Regions from separate parts of the Halomonas sabkhae genome, predicted to be linked through region 1. Evidence: predicted binding sites of a transcription regulator. Region 1 holds the regulator's gene; the other holds the start of a gene.
What was found. Region 1 encodes sigma-54, which starts transcription at its own class of promoters, with help from an activator protein. Its sites were predicted from a motif close to TGGCACNNNNNTTGCTNT; they were not measured.

Region 1 (7,436 bases):
GCGAGGTGCGCATCCAGCAGGGCAGCATGAAACTGCAGGGTGAGCGCGTGGAAATTCGCCGCAATGATGCCGGTCAGCTCTCGCGGGCCATTGCCACCGGCGGACGGGCCTACATCGAGCAGAAGCCGGCGCCCGATGCCGATCTCGTCCAGGGCTGGGCCAGGCGCATCGTCTACCATGTCGCGGAACGCCGCCTGGAACTGGTCGACCAGGCCGAACTGCACAAGGGCGACGACACCTTCAATGGCGGCTATCTGGAATATTTCCTCGACCGCCGGGTCGTCCAGGCGCGCTCCTCGGCGGAAGGCGTGGAGGGCAACCAGCGCGTGCGCATGACCCTGGAGCCCGAACAGCAGGAAGGCCAATGAAGACGCTGCACGCTAGCCACCTGGCCAAGAGCTACAAGCGCCGCCGGGTCGTCCACGACATAAGCCTGGAAATCGGCCAGGGCCATGTCATCGGCCTGCTCGGCCCCAACGGGGCCGGCAAGACCACTTCCTTCTACATGATCGTGGGACTGGTGCGTGCCGACGCCGGCCGAGTCGGCATCGACGACCATGACCTGTCGAACGCCGCCATGCACGAACGGGCCCGCGCCGGCATCGGCTACCTGCCCCAGGAAGCCTCGATCTTTCGCAAGCTGAGCGTGGCCGACAACATCATGGCGATCCTCGAGACACGCAAGGATCTCGACCGCAGTGGTCGTCGCCAGCGGCTGGAGTCCCTGCTCGAGGACTTCCACGTGACACATATCCGCGACAACGCCGGCATGAGCCTGTCCGGAGGCGAACGTCGCCGCGTGGAGATCGCCCGCGCCCTGGCCACCGAGCCCGACTTCATCCTGCTGGACGAACCCTTCGCCGGGGTGGATCCGATCTCGGTGGGCGAGATCAAGGGCATCATTCGCCAGCTGAAGACCCGTGGCATCGGCGTACTGATCACCGACCACAATGTGCGCGAGACACTGGATATCTGCGACGGCGCCTATATCGTGGGCGACGGTCAGATCATTGCCGAGGGCGATGCCGAGACGATTCTCGCCAACCAGCGCGTGCGTGACGTCTACCTGGGCCAGGACTTCCGCCTCTGACCCCGCACGCCGGGGCTCGGCCCCCGATCGCCAGCCGCCCGTGCAACACAGCATCGTCAAGAATCATGAATCGAGCCACCGGGGCCACTCCATTTGGCCCGAGTCTTGCATGAAGCACCTCGCCGGATTAGGGTAGAAGCTCCAAGACCGTCACCCGGACCCCTCGTCTATGGCCATGAAGGCTTCTCTGCAACTGCGGCTCGGCACCCAGCTGACCATGACGCCTCAGCTGCAACAGGCCATCGCTCTGCTGCAGCTCTCGACACTCGACCTGCGCCAGGAAGTCCAGCAGGCCCTGGAATCCAACCCCATGCTGGAGCTCGAGGAAGACTTCGGCGAACAGGCCGTGAGCGACACGCCGGAAGACGACTGGGCCAGTGAAATTCCCGATCAACTGACCGTCGACAGTGACTGGTCGGACACCTATCAGGATGCCGGGCTGGGCAGCACGGGCAGTGGCGAGGCGCCGGACTTCGAACGCCAGGCCGCCGGCCAGAGCCTGCAGGGGCACCTGACCTGGCAGCTCGCCATGAGCGGCATGCAGGAGCCCGACACACGGGTGGCCGAGAGCCTGATCGACGCCGTGAACGACGATGGCTACCTCGACCAGCCGCTGGAAGACATCCGTGAAGGATTGCGCGCCCAGGGACTGGACGCGCTGACGGACCAGGACATGGAGAGGGTGCTGCAGCGGCTACAGCAGTTCGAACCGACCGGTGTCCTCGCCCGCGACCTTAGCGAATGCCTGCTGCTGCAGCTCGCCGCCCTGCCTCGGGATACGCCCCATCTGCCCCAGGCCAGGCGCCTGGCCCGCCAGTTTCTCGAGGCCCTGGCCAGTGATGACCGACGCCTGCTGAAGCGCCGCCTGAGCCTGGACGACGCGGCGCTCGATGAGGTCATCGCGCTGATTCGAGAGCTTGACCCGCGACCCGGGAGCGCCTTCACCGCCGGCGGCGATGACTATGTCATTCCCGACCTGATCGCGCGACGCGGCGACCAGGGCTGGCAGGTCGAACTCAATCCTGACGCCCTGCCCCGCCTGCGCATACAGCCCGATTACGCGGCGCTCATCCGCCGCGCCGACAAGAGCCAGGACAACCAGTTCCTCAAGGACCACCTGCAGGAAGCCCGCTGGCTGCTCAAGAGCCTGGCCAGCCGCAACGACACCCTGCTGCGGGTCGGCCATGAGGTCATGGTGCGCCAGATCGACTTTCTGGAGCATGGCGAGGAGGCCATGAAACCGCTGATCCTGGCCGATATCGCCCAGACAGTGGAAATGCACGAATCGACGATCTCCCGGGTCACCACCCAGAAGTACATTCACACCCCACGCGGCGTCTTCGAGCTCAAGTACTTCTTTTCCAGTCATGTCGGCGATGGTGACGAGGCCCACTCCAGCACCGCCATCCGCGCCCGCATCCGCAAGCTGATCCAGGACGAGACGCCGCGCAAGCCGCTGTCCGACAACAAGCTGGTCAGCCTCCTCGCCGAGGAAGGCATCGAGGTGGCACGACGCACCGTGGCCAAGTATCGCGAGTCCATGCACATCCCTTCCTCGAGCCAACGCAAGCGCCTGCGTTGAACGTTGACGACAGCGTACGCGGCCAGCGGGCGACAGGGGGTTTGCACGACTCCAAAAAGGGTTACAATCAAGCCACAACCCATGGAGCAAGGAGCGTGTCATGCAAGTCAACCTCACCGGCCATCATGTGGAATTGACCGACGCCCTGCGGGACTATGTACAAGAGAAGCTCGCGCGTCTCGAACGTCATTACGACAACATCACGACCGTACAAGTGACACTCTCCGTGGAGAAGGAACGCCAGCAAGCCGCCTGTACCCTTCACGCCGCCGGCGCCGACCTGCACGCCGAGGCCAAGGACAGCGACATGTATGCCGCCATCGATGCCCTGGCCGACAAGCTCGACAGGCAACTGGTGAAGCACAAGGAAAAATCCCAGGCACGCGCCCAGGGCGCCGCCAGCGTGCGCTGACCCATCATGACTCTGGAAACCATCCTGCCCCCCGAGCGCACCCTCTTCGATGTGCCCGGGGGGAGCAAAAAACGGGTGCTGGAATTCTTCAGCACCTTCATCGCCCAGAATACACCCAGCCTGGACAGCCAGGAGGTCTTCAGCCGCCTGATCGGCCGGGAGCGCCTGGGCAGTACCGGGATCGGCCACGGCGTGGCCATTCCGCACTCGCGGAACCCCCACTGCAAGGCGCCCATCGCCGGCTTCCTGAAGTTGGCCGATGCCATCGACTTCGACGCCGTGGATGGCGAGCCGGTCGACCTGGTGTTCGTCCTGCTGGTGCCCGAAGCCGCCGATGATGCCCATCTGGCACTGCTCGGCCAGGCCGCCGCGGTGATGAACGACGCCGATACGCGCCACGCCCTGCGGCGTGCCGACAGTCAGCACGCCCTTCACGAATGTCTGGTCGAAGCGATCCGCCGACAGTCTTCCGCCTGACGGCCCCCTATGCGGCCTCGCCCCAAGCCTCTTCCAGGAGACCGCCATGCAGATCGTCATCATCAGTGGCCGCTCAGGCTCGGGGAAATCGATTGCCCTGCAGGCGCTCGAGGACCTCGGCTTCTATGCCATCGACAACCTGCCGGCCATGCTGCTTGGCTCCCTGGTCGACGAACTGCGCAGCGACCAGCTCAACCCCTCGGTGGCCGTGAGCATCGATGCCCGCAACCTGCCGCACGCCCTGCAGCGCTTCCCCAGCCTGCTGCAGGAGCTGCGCCAGCGAGACATTCAGTGCCAGGTCGTCTACCTCACCACGGATGCGCGCATCCTGCTGGAACGCTACTCGGCCACGCGCCGACGCCACCCCTTGACGCGCAACAACCGCATGACGCTGGCCGAGGCCATCGATCATGAAGAAAGCGCCCTGACCGAGATTCGCGACCTGGCCGATCTGGTGATCGATACCTCGCGCCTGTCGGTGCACGAACTGCGCAGCCGCATCGCCGACCAGCTCGCCGATCGCGGCTCGGAGGCCCTGGCCCTGACGGTCGAATCCTTCGGCTTCAAGCGCGGCGTGCCCCTGGACGCCGACATCGTCTTCGATGCGCGCTGCCTGCCCAACCCGTACTGGGACCCGTCGCTGCGCGAGTCCACCGGGCGCGACCGCAATGTGGTCGACTTCCTCGCCGGCTACGCCATGGTCGAGGAAATGCAGACCGACATCCGCGCCTGGGTGGAACGCTGGCTGCCCCGCTATCAGGCCAGTCAGCGCAGCTATCTGACCGTGGCCATCGGCTGCACCGGCGGCCAGCATCGCTCCGTCTACCTGGCCGAGCGCCTGGCCCACGACCTGGCCACGCACTATCCCGGCGTGCGTCTCCGCCACCGGGAACTGGGCATACAACTCAGCCGTCTCTCTCCGGAAACGGCCCCCGCACCGGACGACTGCGAGAAGGAACCCTGAGGACGTGGCCAGCCGCAAGCTCACCCTGACCAACAAGCGCGGCCTGCATGCCCGCGCCGCCACGCGACTGGTGCAATGCTGCCAGGCCTACAACGCCAGCGTAACGGTCTCCAACGGCGCCCAGAGCGCCGACGCCGCCAATGTCATGTCGCTGCTGATGCTCGCCGCGCCCTGCGGCACCGAACTGACCCTGGAAGCCGACGGCGAAGACGGCGAAGCGGTGCTCGACGCGCTGGAGCAACTGTTCGACGCACGGTTCGATGAGGAAGCCTGAGAAGGAAGAAGGAAGAAGGAAGAAGGAAGAAGGAAGAAGGAAGAAGGAAGAAGGAAGAAGGAAGAAGCCAGGCTGGTGCCTGGGTTTGTGGCGTCAAGGGTTTTCTTCCCTCTTCAAGCGGCGCGAGCCGCGTTCTTACCTCTTCAAGGCGCGTAGCGCCGTTCTTCCTTCTTCAAGCGGCGCCAGCCGCATTCTTTCCTCTTCAAGCGGCACTGCCGCGCCTCGGGCTTACCCGCCGGCGATGGTCATCTCGTCGATCAGCCAGCTGCCGGTGTGGATGCTGCCGCGGGTATCGATGTCGTCGCCGATGCCCACCAGCCCCTGGAACATCGTCTCCAGGTTGCCGGCGATGGTGAATTCCTCCACCGGGTGCTGAATCCGGCCGTTCTCGACCCAGAAACCGGCGGCGCCGCGCGAGTAGTCGCCGGTCACGCCGTTCACGCCCTGCCCCATCAGCTCGGTCACCAGCACGCCCTTGTCCATGCGTGACAACAGGGCCTGCTGGGACTCAAGCGGCGCCTCGATGCGCAGGTTGCGCGCGCCGCCGGCGTTGCCCGTGGTCGACATGCCCAGGCGACGGGCGCTGTAGGCCGACAGCATGTAGCTGGCCAGGCGCCCCTGGTCGATGAAGACATTGTCCCGGGTCTGGACGCCATCCCCATCGAAGGGGCTGCTGGCCATGGCGCCGACTTCCATGGGCCGCTCACTTAGCGAGAACCACTCGGGAAACAGCATGGTGTTCAGGCGCTCGCACAGGAAGGAGGCCTGGCGGAACTGGGCACCGCCGGCAATGGCCCCCATCAGGTGGCCCACCAGCCCGGAGGCCAGGGACGGATCGAACATCACCGGCATGCGCCCGGTGGCAAGCCCCTGGGCACCGAGCCGGCGCAGGGTGCGATCCGCGGCGCTCCGGCCCACTTCCGCGGCATCGCGCAGGGCGCGCGGATCACGGGCCGTGGTGAAGTCATAGTCACGCTGCATGCCGGCGGCATCCTCGGCGATCAGCAGGCACGACAGCGAATGCCGGCTGCCACGCTGGCTGCCCAGAAAGCCATGGCTGTTGCCGTAGACATGCACCCCTTCGCCGCTGGACAGGCTCGCGCCTTCCGAGCTGCGAATGCCCTCGACACCACGACCGGCGCTTTCACAGGTCAGGGCCAGTTCGATGGCCTCCTCGGTCGTGAGTGGCCAGGGGTGATGCACCTGCAGGTCCGGAAAGGAGGTCGCCATCAGCTCGGCGTCCGCCAGACCAGCGGCAGGGTCCTCGCCGGTATAGCGGGCAATGGCCAGGGCCTTTTCCACCACGTCGCGCACGGATGCCTCGCTGGCATCCGACGAGGAGGCGCTGCCCTTGCGCTGGCCGACATAGACGGTCACCGCGATGCCCTGATCGCGGGACAGTTCGACGGTCTCCACGTCGCCCTCCCGCACGCTGACGCCGATCCCCTGATCGACACTGGCGCCGACCTCGCAGGCATCGGCTCCCAGCCGGCGTGCCAGGGCCAGGGCCGCTTCGGCCCGGGTTTCCAGCAGGGCCTGCTGGGCGGCGGCATCGAAAGCCTGTGTCATCGATCTGTCTCCTCACTCGGCCGGCCCGCAGGCCGGCACTCTTCATAGCGTGTTTTGCCATCCCGCTGTGGCGGGCTGGTATACTGGTTCTCTTGCGCCACGCAGCGTGTTGCCTTCACGACCCGACGCCATACAGGACACGGCATGACCCAGGATGATTCTCCGGCCGACGAGCGGCCCAGCAAGTCTCAGCAGAAGCGCGAGATGCATGCCCTGCAGGCCCTCGGCGAGCAGTTGATCGCCATGCAGGCGGCCGAGCGCGCGCGCTTTCCCCTTTCCGACGAACTGCTGGCCGCCATCGAGGAAACCGGCCGCATCCGCAGCCGTGAAGCCCGCCGCCGCCACATGCAGTACATCGGCAAGCTGATGCGTCGGGAAGATCTCGACGGCATCCAGGCGGTCTTCGACAGCCTCGAACGCGAACAGCTGCAGCGCGATCACGCCTTCCATCGCCTGGAGAAATGGCGCGACCGCCTGATCGATGAAGGGGATGACGCCGTCGCCGCCTTCATCGAGGACTACCCGGACACCGACCGCCAGGCCCTGCGCCAGTTGATCCGCAACGCCCGCCGCGAACGCGACCAGGGCAAGCCCCCCACCAGCGCCCGCCGGCTGTTCAAGCTGATCCGCGAGACAGCCGGGGTCTAGCGGCTACGCCGCTGCAAGAGGGAAGAGCGCGGCTACGCCGCTTGAAGTGCGGCGCTGCGCGCCTTGAAGAAGGAAGAAATTCGCGGCCGGCGCCAAGACCTGTGCCGCGGACCAGTCCTCTATTGTTCTCTTCCCTCTTCCCTCTTCCCTCTTATCTCTTCTGCTAGGACTCCGTCCCGCCGACGGTCAGTTCGTCGAGCTTGAGGGTCGGCTGTCCCACCCCGACCGGGACGCCCTGTCCCTCCTTGCCGCAGACGCCGACGCCGCTGTCCAGTTCCATGTCATGGCCGATCATCGAGACTCGGCCCATGGCTTCGGGGCCGTTGCCGATCAGGGTAGCGCCCTTGACCGGGGCCGTGATGCGGCCGTTCTCGATCAGGTAGGCCTCGTTGGCCGAGAACACGAACTTGCCCGAGGTGA
Region 2 (7,436 bases), on a different contig from region 1:
GCCCTGGTGCAGCATGATGGCCACTATTCGCGCATCGTTCAGGTACTGACCTGGCTGCACGAGCATTATGCGGCGGATGTCGCCATCGAGACGCTGGCACAACAGGCCAGCATGAGCCCTTCGACCTTTCACCAGCACTTCAAGCAGGTGACCCAGGCCTCGCCGTTGCAGTATCTGAAACGGCTGCGGCTGATCAAGGCCCAGCAGCTGCTTGTGCAGGAGGCCTGCAATGTCAATCAGGCCGCCGAGGCAGTAGGCTACCGCAGTGTCTCGCAGTTCAGTCGCGACTATAAGCGCTGTTTCGGTGACTCTCCCCTCAAGCACCGTCAGCAGGAACGGGCATTGCAGGCTTCCTGAGACACTCGACCGGTCTGACCTTCAAGCTGCTTCCAGTGCCCGTGCGGGACCGAAGTGCTCGAAATGACGATGGCTTTCCGGCACGCCCAGCGCCGCCAGGTGCTGGTTGACGGCCACCATGAAGCCCTGGGGGCCGACAAAATAGCAGCGTGGGTTGCCACTTGGCAGGTGCTCGGCCAACAGTGCACGGGTCACGCGACCGGAGGGCGCCTGCGCCGGGTACTCGTCGGCCTGCTCGTAGAGGGTCACGACCTCGAGCTGCTGGGGGTAGTCGCGCCGGCAGGCCTGCAATTCGTCGCCAAAGGCATGCTGGGCCTGATCCCGGGCGGCATGCAGGTAGGTGACACGGCGCCCCTGCTGCAGGGCCTGGCGAAGCAGCGACAGCATCGGTGTCTGGCCGACACCACCGCTCAGCAGCATGATCGGGTCCTGGCCTTCCTCCGGCAGCGTCAGGTCACCGGCCGGTGGCAGCAGTTCGATGACATCGCCGACGTCCAGGTTGTCATGGAAGTGGCGACTGACCTGTCCCTGCGCTTCGCGCTTGATGGAAATCCGGTAGCTGCGGCCATTGGGTGATGCCGACAGGCTGTAGTGGCGATAGACGGGAGTGCCGTCGATCATCAGGCGCACGCCGATGAACTGACCCGGCTGAAAATCGGCGACGGCCTGGCCATCTTCCGGTTCGAGCACGAAGGAGCGGATGACCGCGCTCTCCTGACGAGTGCAGGCGATACGAAAGCGCCGCTCGCCTCGCCAGCCGCCGGGTGCCGCGGCGAAGGCGCGATACCGCTGGCCCTCGAGCTCGATCAGCAGGTCTGCCAGTTCCTGGTAGAGGGCTCCCCAGGCATCCGCGACCTCGGGCGTCACGGCGTCACCCAGCACATCGCCGATGGCCGCCATCAGGCACTCGCCGACGATCGGGTACTGGTCCGGTTGGATGTTAAGCGACACATGCTTGTTGACCACGCTTTCCAGCACGTGCCGCGCCCGGGCCGGGTCCTGGCGTAACTGCACATAGGCCAGCACCGAACCGGCGAGTGCCCGCGGCTGGCCCCCATCGGCCTGATGAGCCTGATTGAAGAGCGGCTTGACCTCCGGGTAACGCTCGAACATCAGCGGATAAAAGTGCGCGGTGATGGCATTCAGATGCTCCGCGACGACCGGGGCGGTATCGGCGATGATGGTTTCCTGGGCCTGGGTGAGCATGGTGTCTCCTGTCGGTGATCGAGTGACGCAGGGCCTGCCGTGCAACGGCGGGCTTCATGCTGACAGGAGCAAGGGCCGTGCCATGGGTGTGTCATTGCGACATCCTGTCGCATGGCCTTCATAAGACACTGAATTATCTGGGGTCATGGAGCAGGAGAAAGAACTTGCCGATCAGGTTGAAGCCAGGCCAGTCAGGCAGGCAGGTACCATGATCAAAAGGACAATCGTCAAAATGACACCATGGTGTCATGATGACAGTGTTCCCCGTGGATATCCCCGCGATCGACACAAGGCGCTAGCATGACGGCATTTCTTCAGGCATTGCGTGCCTTGCTGGCACAGCTTGCCGAGCATGAGGCCTCCGAAGCCCACTGGCGGCAGCTGCTGGAGGCCATGGTGGGCGACTTTCCGGCCGATGCCAGCACCCTGATGGTGGCGGATGGCGAGGCGCTGTGTCCGGTGGCCATGCTGGGGCTGAGTGATGAAGTGCGGGGGCGACGCTTTGCCCTGCAGGAGCATCCCCGGCTGGCGGCGATTGCCAACCATCCCGGTGTGTGCCGGTTTGCCGAGCACAGTCCCCTGCCGGATCCCTTCGATGGTCTGCTGGATGATGATCTCAGCGATGTGCATGACTGCCTGGGGGTGGCCTTGCGCGACGAGCAGCGGCTGATCGGTGTGCTGACGCTGGATGCCCTCGAGCCGGGCAGTCTCGATGTGCTGGATGATGAGCAGCTGCTGAGCATTGCGCGTCTGCTGGGGACCTGCCTGCGTCTCGCCGAACGCTTGAGGGCGACGCGAACCCGGCTCAACGAGGCCCTGGCCCGGCCTCCTTCGGCCGAGATCGACCGGCGGTGGAAGAGTGCGGCCATGCAACGGCTCGCTGAGGCCATCGAGATGGTGGCTCCCACCGACATGAGTGTCCTGCTGCATGGGGAAACCGGCGTCGGCAAGGAGCTGGTGGTCCAGGGCCTGCATCGTCGCTCGCGGCGTCATGAGGGGCCGCTGGTGCAGGTCAATTGCGCCACCCTGTCGGAAGGGCTGATCGAGAGCGAGCTGTTCGGCCACCGTCGCGGGGCCTTCTCGGGGGCGACCGAGCATCGGCGTGGTCATTTCGTGATGGCCGATGGTGGCACCCTGATGCTGGATGAAATCGGCGAACTGCCGCTGGCGCTGCAGCCCAAGCTGTTGCGCGCGCTGCAGGAGGGCGACATCCAGCCGCTGGGCGCCGAGTCGCCGCGCAAGGTCGATGTGCGGGTGATCGCCGTGACCAACCGCGATCTGGCCGCGGAGGTGGCGGCAGGCCGCTTTCGCGCCGACCTCTACCATCGGCTGAGCGTTTTTCCGTTGCGGGTTCCGCCGTTGCGCGAGCGGCTCGAGGATATGCCACTCCTGGCGGGCCATTTCCTGGAGACGAACCGCATTCGTCTCGGGCTCGGCAACCTGCGCCTGGAGGATGAGGCCCAGACCGCGCTGCTGGCCTGGCACTGGCCGGGTAATGTGCGCGAGCTGGAGCACACCCTGGCCAGGGCGGCACTGCGGGCACTGGGCGAGGCATCCAGTGGGGCAGCGGGGGACGTGCGTCGTTCGACGCTGTTGATATCGCCGGCGCATCTCGACCTGCCGCACCGGTCATCGAGTAGCGGGGCGTCGGTGGACGAAGACCGACCTCAGACAACACCCGGGGAAGAGGCCTCGATGCGGGAAGCGACTGCGGCCTTCCAACGGCGTCTGATTCAGCAGCGCCTGGCCGAGCATGAGCACAACTGGGCGGCGACGGCCCGGGCGCTCGGCATGGACCCGGGGAATCTGCATCGCCTGGCCGGGCGGTTGGGCCTGAAGGCCTAGCGAGCATGTTCCACTAGGCGTTCATCTGATCAGGGGCGTTGAGTGACTCAATGTCCGGCTCGGTAGGAATCAGGTGCAGACGCATGGTGCGATAGCGCTCGGGTTCCAGGCCCTAGCCTCGATCAGGCGCTGCAGTCGCTGGGTATGGTGCAGTTCCTCGATCAGGCTTGATTGAGTCGAAGGTGGTCTCGTTGATCCGGTTGATCATGTCCCGGGAGAGGTTGCTGCTTGATACACGCAGCGGCCCGCCACGAATGTGGCTTGGGGTTGGAGTTTGCTGTCGAGCAGGGTCACGTCGGCATCGAACCCCACGGCCAGCCGTCCCTTGCGGGCCTGTAGCCCGAGCACACGGGCGACGTTGCCGGCGATCAGGTCCAGGGCCTGCTCGAGCGGCAGGATGTCTTCACGCACCAGGCGCTGCCAGTCGCTGATCAGGGCGGTATTGCGTGCCACGCGCATGCCGACGTAGTCGCCCTGTGCGTTGAACTCGGGCAGGCTGCCGTTGCAGTCGGAGCTGATGGTGATTTGCTTGCGTGGCACGCCGCGCTCGAGCAGCCGCACTACCGCATCGAAGGCTGAGAGGCCTTCTTCGCCGGGATCCTCGAAGGCCGTCAGATCGATGCTGGCGCCGAAGGTAAGCGCGTATTCAGCCGCTTCGTCGAGCAGGGCATGGCGGCGATTGACGTGGGTGGGAATGACCTGGTCGGCGGGAATCTCGGTCTCGGACAACAACCGGCGCAGCGGTTCCAGGCCGCGCTCACCGTCGCCGACATGAAAGTGGCAGATGCCCCGCTTGCCAGCCAGCAAGGCGCCGATGCGCACCTCGCTGACCAGACGCTCGATCTCGTCCTGACGCGGCTGGCTGGAGCGGTGATCCGCGATCGCCAGCTCGCCCAGGCCGATGACCTCGGGAATCCAGGCCAGGTCCTGCTGGAGGTCGCCGGTGAGAGTCGGCGGTGGAACGCGATAGGCGCCTGTGTACAGGTAGGCGTCGATACCCTCGGCGCGCAGGCCGCGGACCTTGGCCAGCAGGTCCGCCGGCGAGCGGCTGAGGCTGTCGGTACCGAGCACGCCCACCACCGTGCCGATACCCATGGCGGCGATCTCGGTGGCGGTGATCTCCGGGCAGCGAGTGCCGAAGCCTCCTTCGCCACCACCGCCGGTGACATGGACATGCTGATCGATGAAGGCGGGAACGGCGGTGAGGTCGCGAGCCTCCACCAGGTGCACGGGCCAGCCTGACGGTATGGCGAGGTCGCGTCCCAACGCCGCGATGCGTCCGTCGGCGATCAGCAGGTCGGTCTCTTCGCGCGGTTCCGGCGCGTGGAGACGACCGACCCTCAGCAGGGTGATCAGTGGTCTGTCCTGGTCGATACGAGGCGTCATGGGGTTTCTCGATGGTTGTCGCCGCTCATCCCGACTCGGCAGTGGGGGCGGACGAGAAGCGTCGCCCGCGGAGGCGTTCGATGGCGCCGTCGATATCATCGATCAACAGGACCAGCAGGTCGCCCTCACGGGCCTCATCGAAGGCTCTTTCGATCGCCATGTGCTCGTCGAGGACGATCTCGAGCTGGCAGGCAGCCCCCGCTGAAGCTGCGCCATCGCGGAGTAATCCGGCGGCCTCGCCGGCGGCCCGCCCTCGGGGCAGAGGGTCGCAGATGAAGACGACGTCGTGCATCCTGGCAAGCTGGGCGCCCAACGCCATCAGGTCCTCGTCACGACGATTGCCGGGGGCACTCGCCACGCTGATGCGACGTCGCGCTGGAAGGCTGCTGACGAGCTCGTCGAGTGCCTCGAGCGCCGGCACATTGTGACCGTAGTCGATGAGTACCTGTACACCGTCAGCCGCGACGAGATTGGTGCGTCCGGGATTTTGACCGGGTGTGGGGTGAAAGGTCTGCAGCCCGGTCTGGATATCGGCAATGTTGAGGCCCAACGCGTAGGCGGCGGCACTGGCGGCCAGGGCATTGGCGATGTTGAAGCGGGCATGCCCCTCGAAGGTGATGGGCACGTCATTGATGGGGATGACATCGGCCTCGACGCGGCCCTGGCGCATCACGATCTGCTCATGGTGAATGGTGAAGGCCACCCCTTGTTCGCGAACATGCTCGCGGATGGCGCGTGAGTCGGGATCCAGCGTAAAGAAGATGATGTTGCCACGCGCCCATTGCTGACCTTCCAGCACATAGCGGTCGTCGGCATTGAGCACGGCGGTTCCGCCCTCGCGCACGGCGTCGATGACCACCGTCTTGCAACGCGCCAGCTCGTCGAGTGTATGCAGATCGTGCTCGCCGAGGTGGTCACTGCCGATATTGAGCAGCACGCCCACGTCGCACTCGTCGAAACCCAGTCCACGGCGCATGATGCCGCCCCGGGCGACTTCGAGCACGGCATGTTCGACAGTTGGCTCACGCAGCACGATGGCGGCCGCCTGAGGGCCGCTGTAATCGCCGCGCATGATCACATGGTTATCGATCTCGATGGTGCCGGTACAGGCCATGCCAACCTTTCGTCCCGCATGGCGCAGCAGGTGCGAGAGCAGTCGCACCGTCGTGGTCTTGCCGTTGGTGCCGGTCACCGCGGTGATGGGAATGCGGCCGTTGCTCCCGTCGGGGAACAGCATGTCGATGACGTGCTGGCCAACATCACGCCCTTGCCCGTGGGTCGGCGACAGGTGCATGCGAAATCCTGGGCCGGCATTGACTTCGACGACCGCGGCCGCCTGCTCCTCCAGTGGTCGGGTCAGGGTCTCGGCGATCAGGTCGATGCCGATGATGTCGAGTCCGATCAGCCGCGCGATGCGTTCCGCGGCATGATGAACCGCGGGGTGAAGGTCGTCGGTCACGTCCGTGGCGGTGCCGCCGGAACTGAGGTTGGCCGTGGACTTCAGGTAGACGACTTCGTCCTGGGCGATCACGCTTTGCAGGGTCAGGTTCTGCTGAGCGATCAACCGGTGCGACTGCTCATCCAGGTGGATTCGGGTGAGCAGGTTCTCGTGACCAATGCCGCGGCGGGGGTCCTGATTGGCCTGGTCCACCAGTGCTTGCAGTGTGGATGTTGCGTCGCCGACCACATGGGCGGGGCGTCGCCGAGCCGCGGCGACGAGCTTGCCATCGATCACCAGCAGACGATGATCCTCGCCCTTGATGTGTTGCTCGATGATGACCGATGGATGCTCCCGGTAGGCCGTTTCGTAGGCGGCGCGCAGCGCCTGGTCATCCTGCAGGTCGGTGCTCACGCCGCGGCCATGATTGCCGCTCAGCGGTTTTGCCACCACCGGATAGCCGACGAGGTGCGCGGCCTTGAGCGCCTCATCGAGCGATTCACAAATTTGCCCGAGAGGGACCGGGATGCCGGCATCGCCGAGGATCTGTTTGGTCCAGTCCTTGTCGCCGGCGATGCTGTGGCCAAGCAGGCTGGTACGGCAGGTCACTGTTGCCTGGATGCGCTGCTGGAGGTGGCCATGCCCCAGTTGCAGGTAGCTGCTTTCTTCACTAAGGCGTGTGTAGGGGATGTCGCGGCGCTTGGCCGCATCGACGATCGATGCGGTGGAGGGGCCCAGCATGTGGGCATCGCGCACCGTCTTGAGACGGTCGATGATGGCGGCCATATCGATGTCATCCCCGTTGAACAACCGAGTGACGATATCGACGGCTTCGACCCCGGCTGCCAGGCCGCAGGCCTCATCCCGATAGCGGTAGACCACGTTGTAGATGCCGGTGTCGTAGCTGTCGACCGTCTTGCCATAGCCGACCGAGAAGCCGACCAGGTTCTGCAACTCAATGGCGACGTGCTCTACGACGTGACCGGCCCAGGTGCCACGTGCCAGCCGTTCCAGGAAGCCGCCGGGCCGGCCGACCGAGCAGCGATGGGTCTGCAGGGTTGGGATGAGCGCAGTGATCCGTTCGGTGATATCGGGGACGGTGTCGCTGGGCCGCTCCTCGAGCTCGCCAATGTCCAGCCGCATGAGAATAGCCGGGTAGCGGCTGAAGTAATTGGGGCCGCGTAGGGCTCGGTGTTCGAGGATA

Region 2: a site for sigma-54 is predicted at 1,629-1,646, ahead of hmpA (NO-inducible flavohemoprotein). Genes of this name have one in related genera too.

What each region holds. Positions count from the first base shown of each region.
Region 1 is NZ_JAUFPM010000015.1:94,928-102,363, forward strand. It holds gene lptA (lipopolysaccharide transport periplasmic protein LptA) at 1-368, shown strand, start outside; gene lptB (LPS export ABC transporter ATP-binding protein) at 365-1,090, shown strand; gene QWY79_RS09650 (RNA polymerase factor sigma-54) at 1,260-2,672, shown strand; gene hpf (ribosome hibernation-promoting factor, HPF/YfiA family) at 2,773-3,084, shown strand; gene QWY79_RS09660 (PTS sugar transporter subunit IIA) at 3,091-3,561, shown strand; gene rapZ (RNase adapter RapZ) at 3,608-4,525, shown strand; gene QWY79_RS09670 (HPr family phosphocarrier protein) at 4,530-4,799, shown strand; gene pmbA (metalloprotease PmbA) at 5,028-6,368, opposite strand; gene yjgA (ribosome biogenesis factor YjgA) at 6,513-7,016, shown strand; gene tldD (metalloprotease TldD) at 7,180-7,436, opposite strand, start outside.
Region 2 is NZ_JAUFPM010000025.1:3,487-10,922, forward strand. It holds gene QWY79_RS15525 (AraC family transcriptional regulator) at 1-357, shown strand, start outside; gene hmpA (NO-inducible flavohemoprotein) at 379-1,563, opposite strand; gene norR (nitric oxide reductase transcriptional regulator NorR) at 1,864-3,408, shown strand; gene iadA (beta-aspartyl-peptidase) at 3,613-4,794, opposite strand; gene cphA (cyanophycin synthetase) at 4,820-7,436, opposite strand, start outside.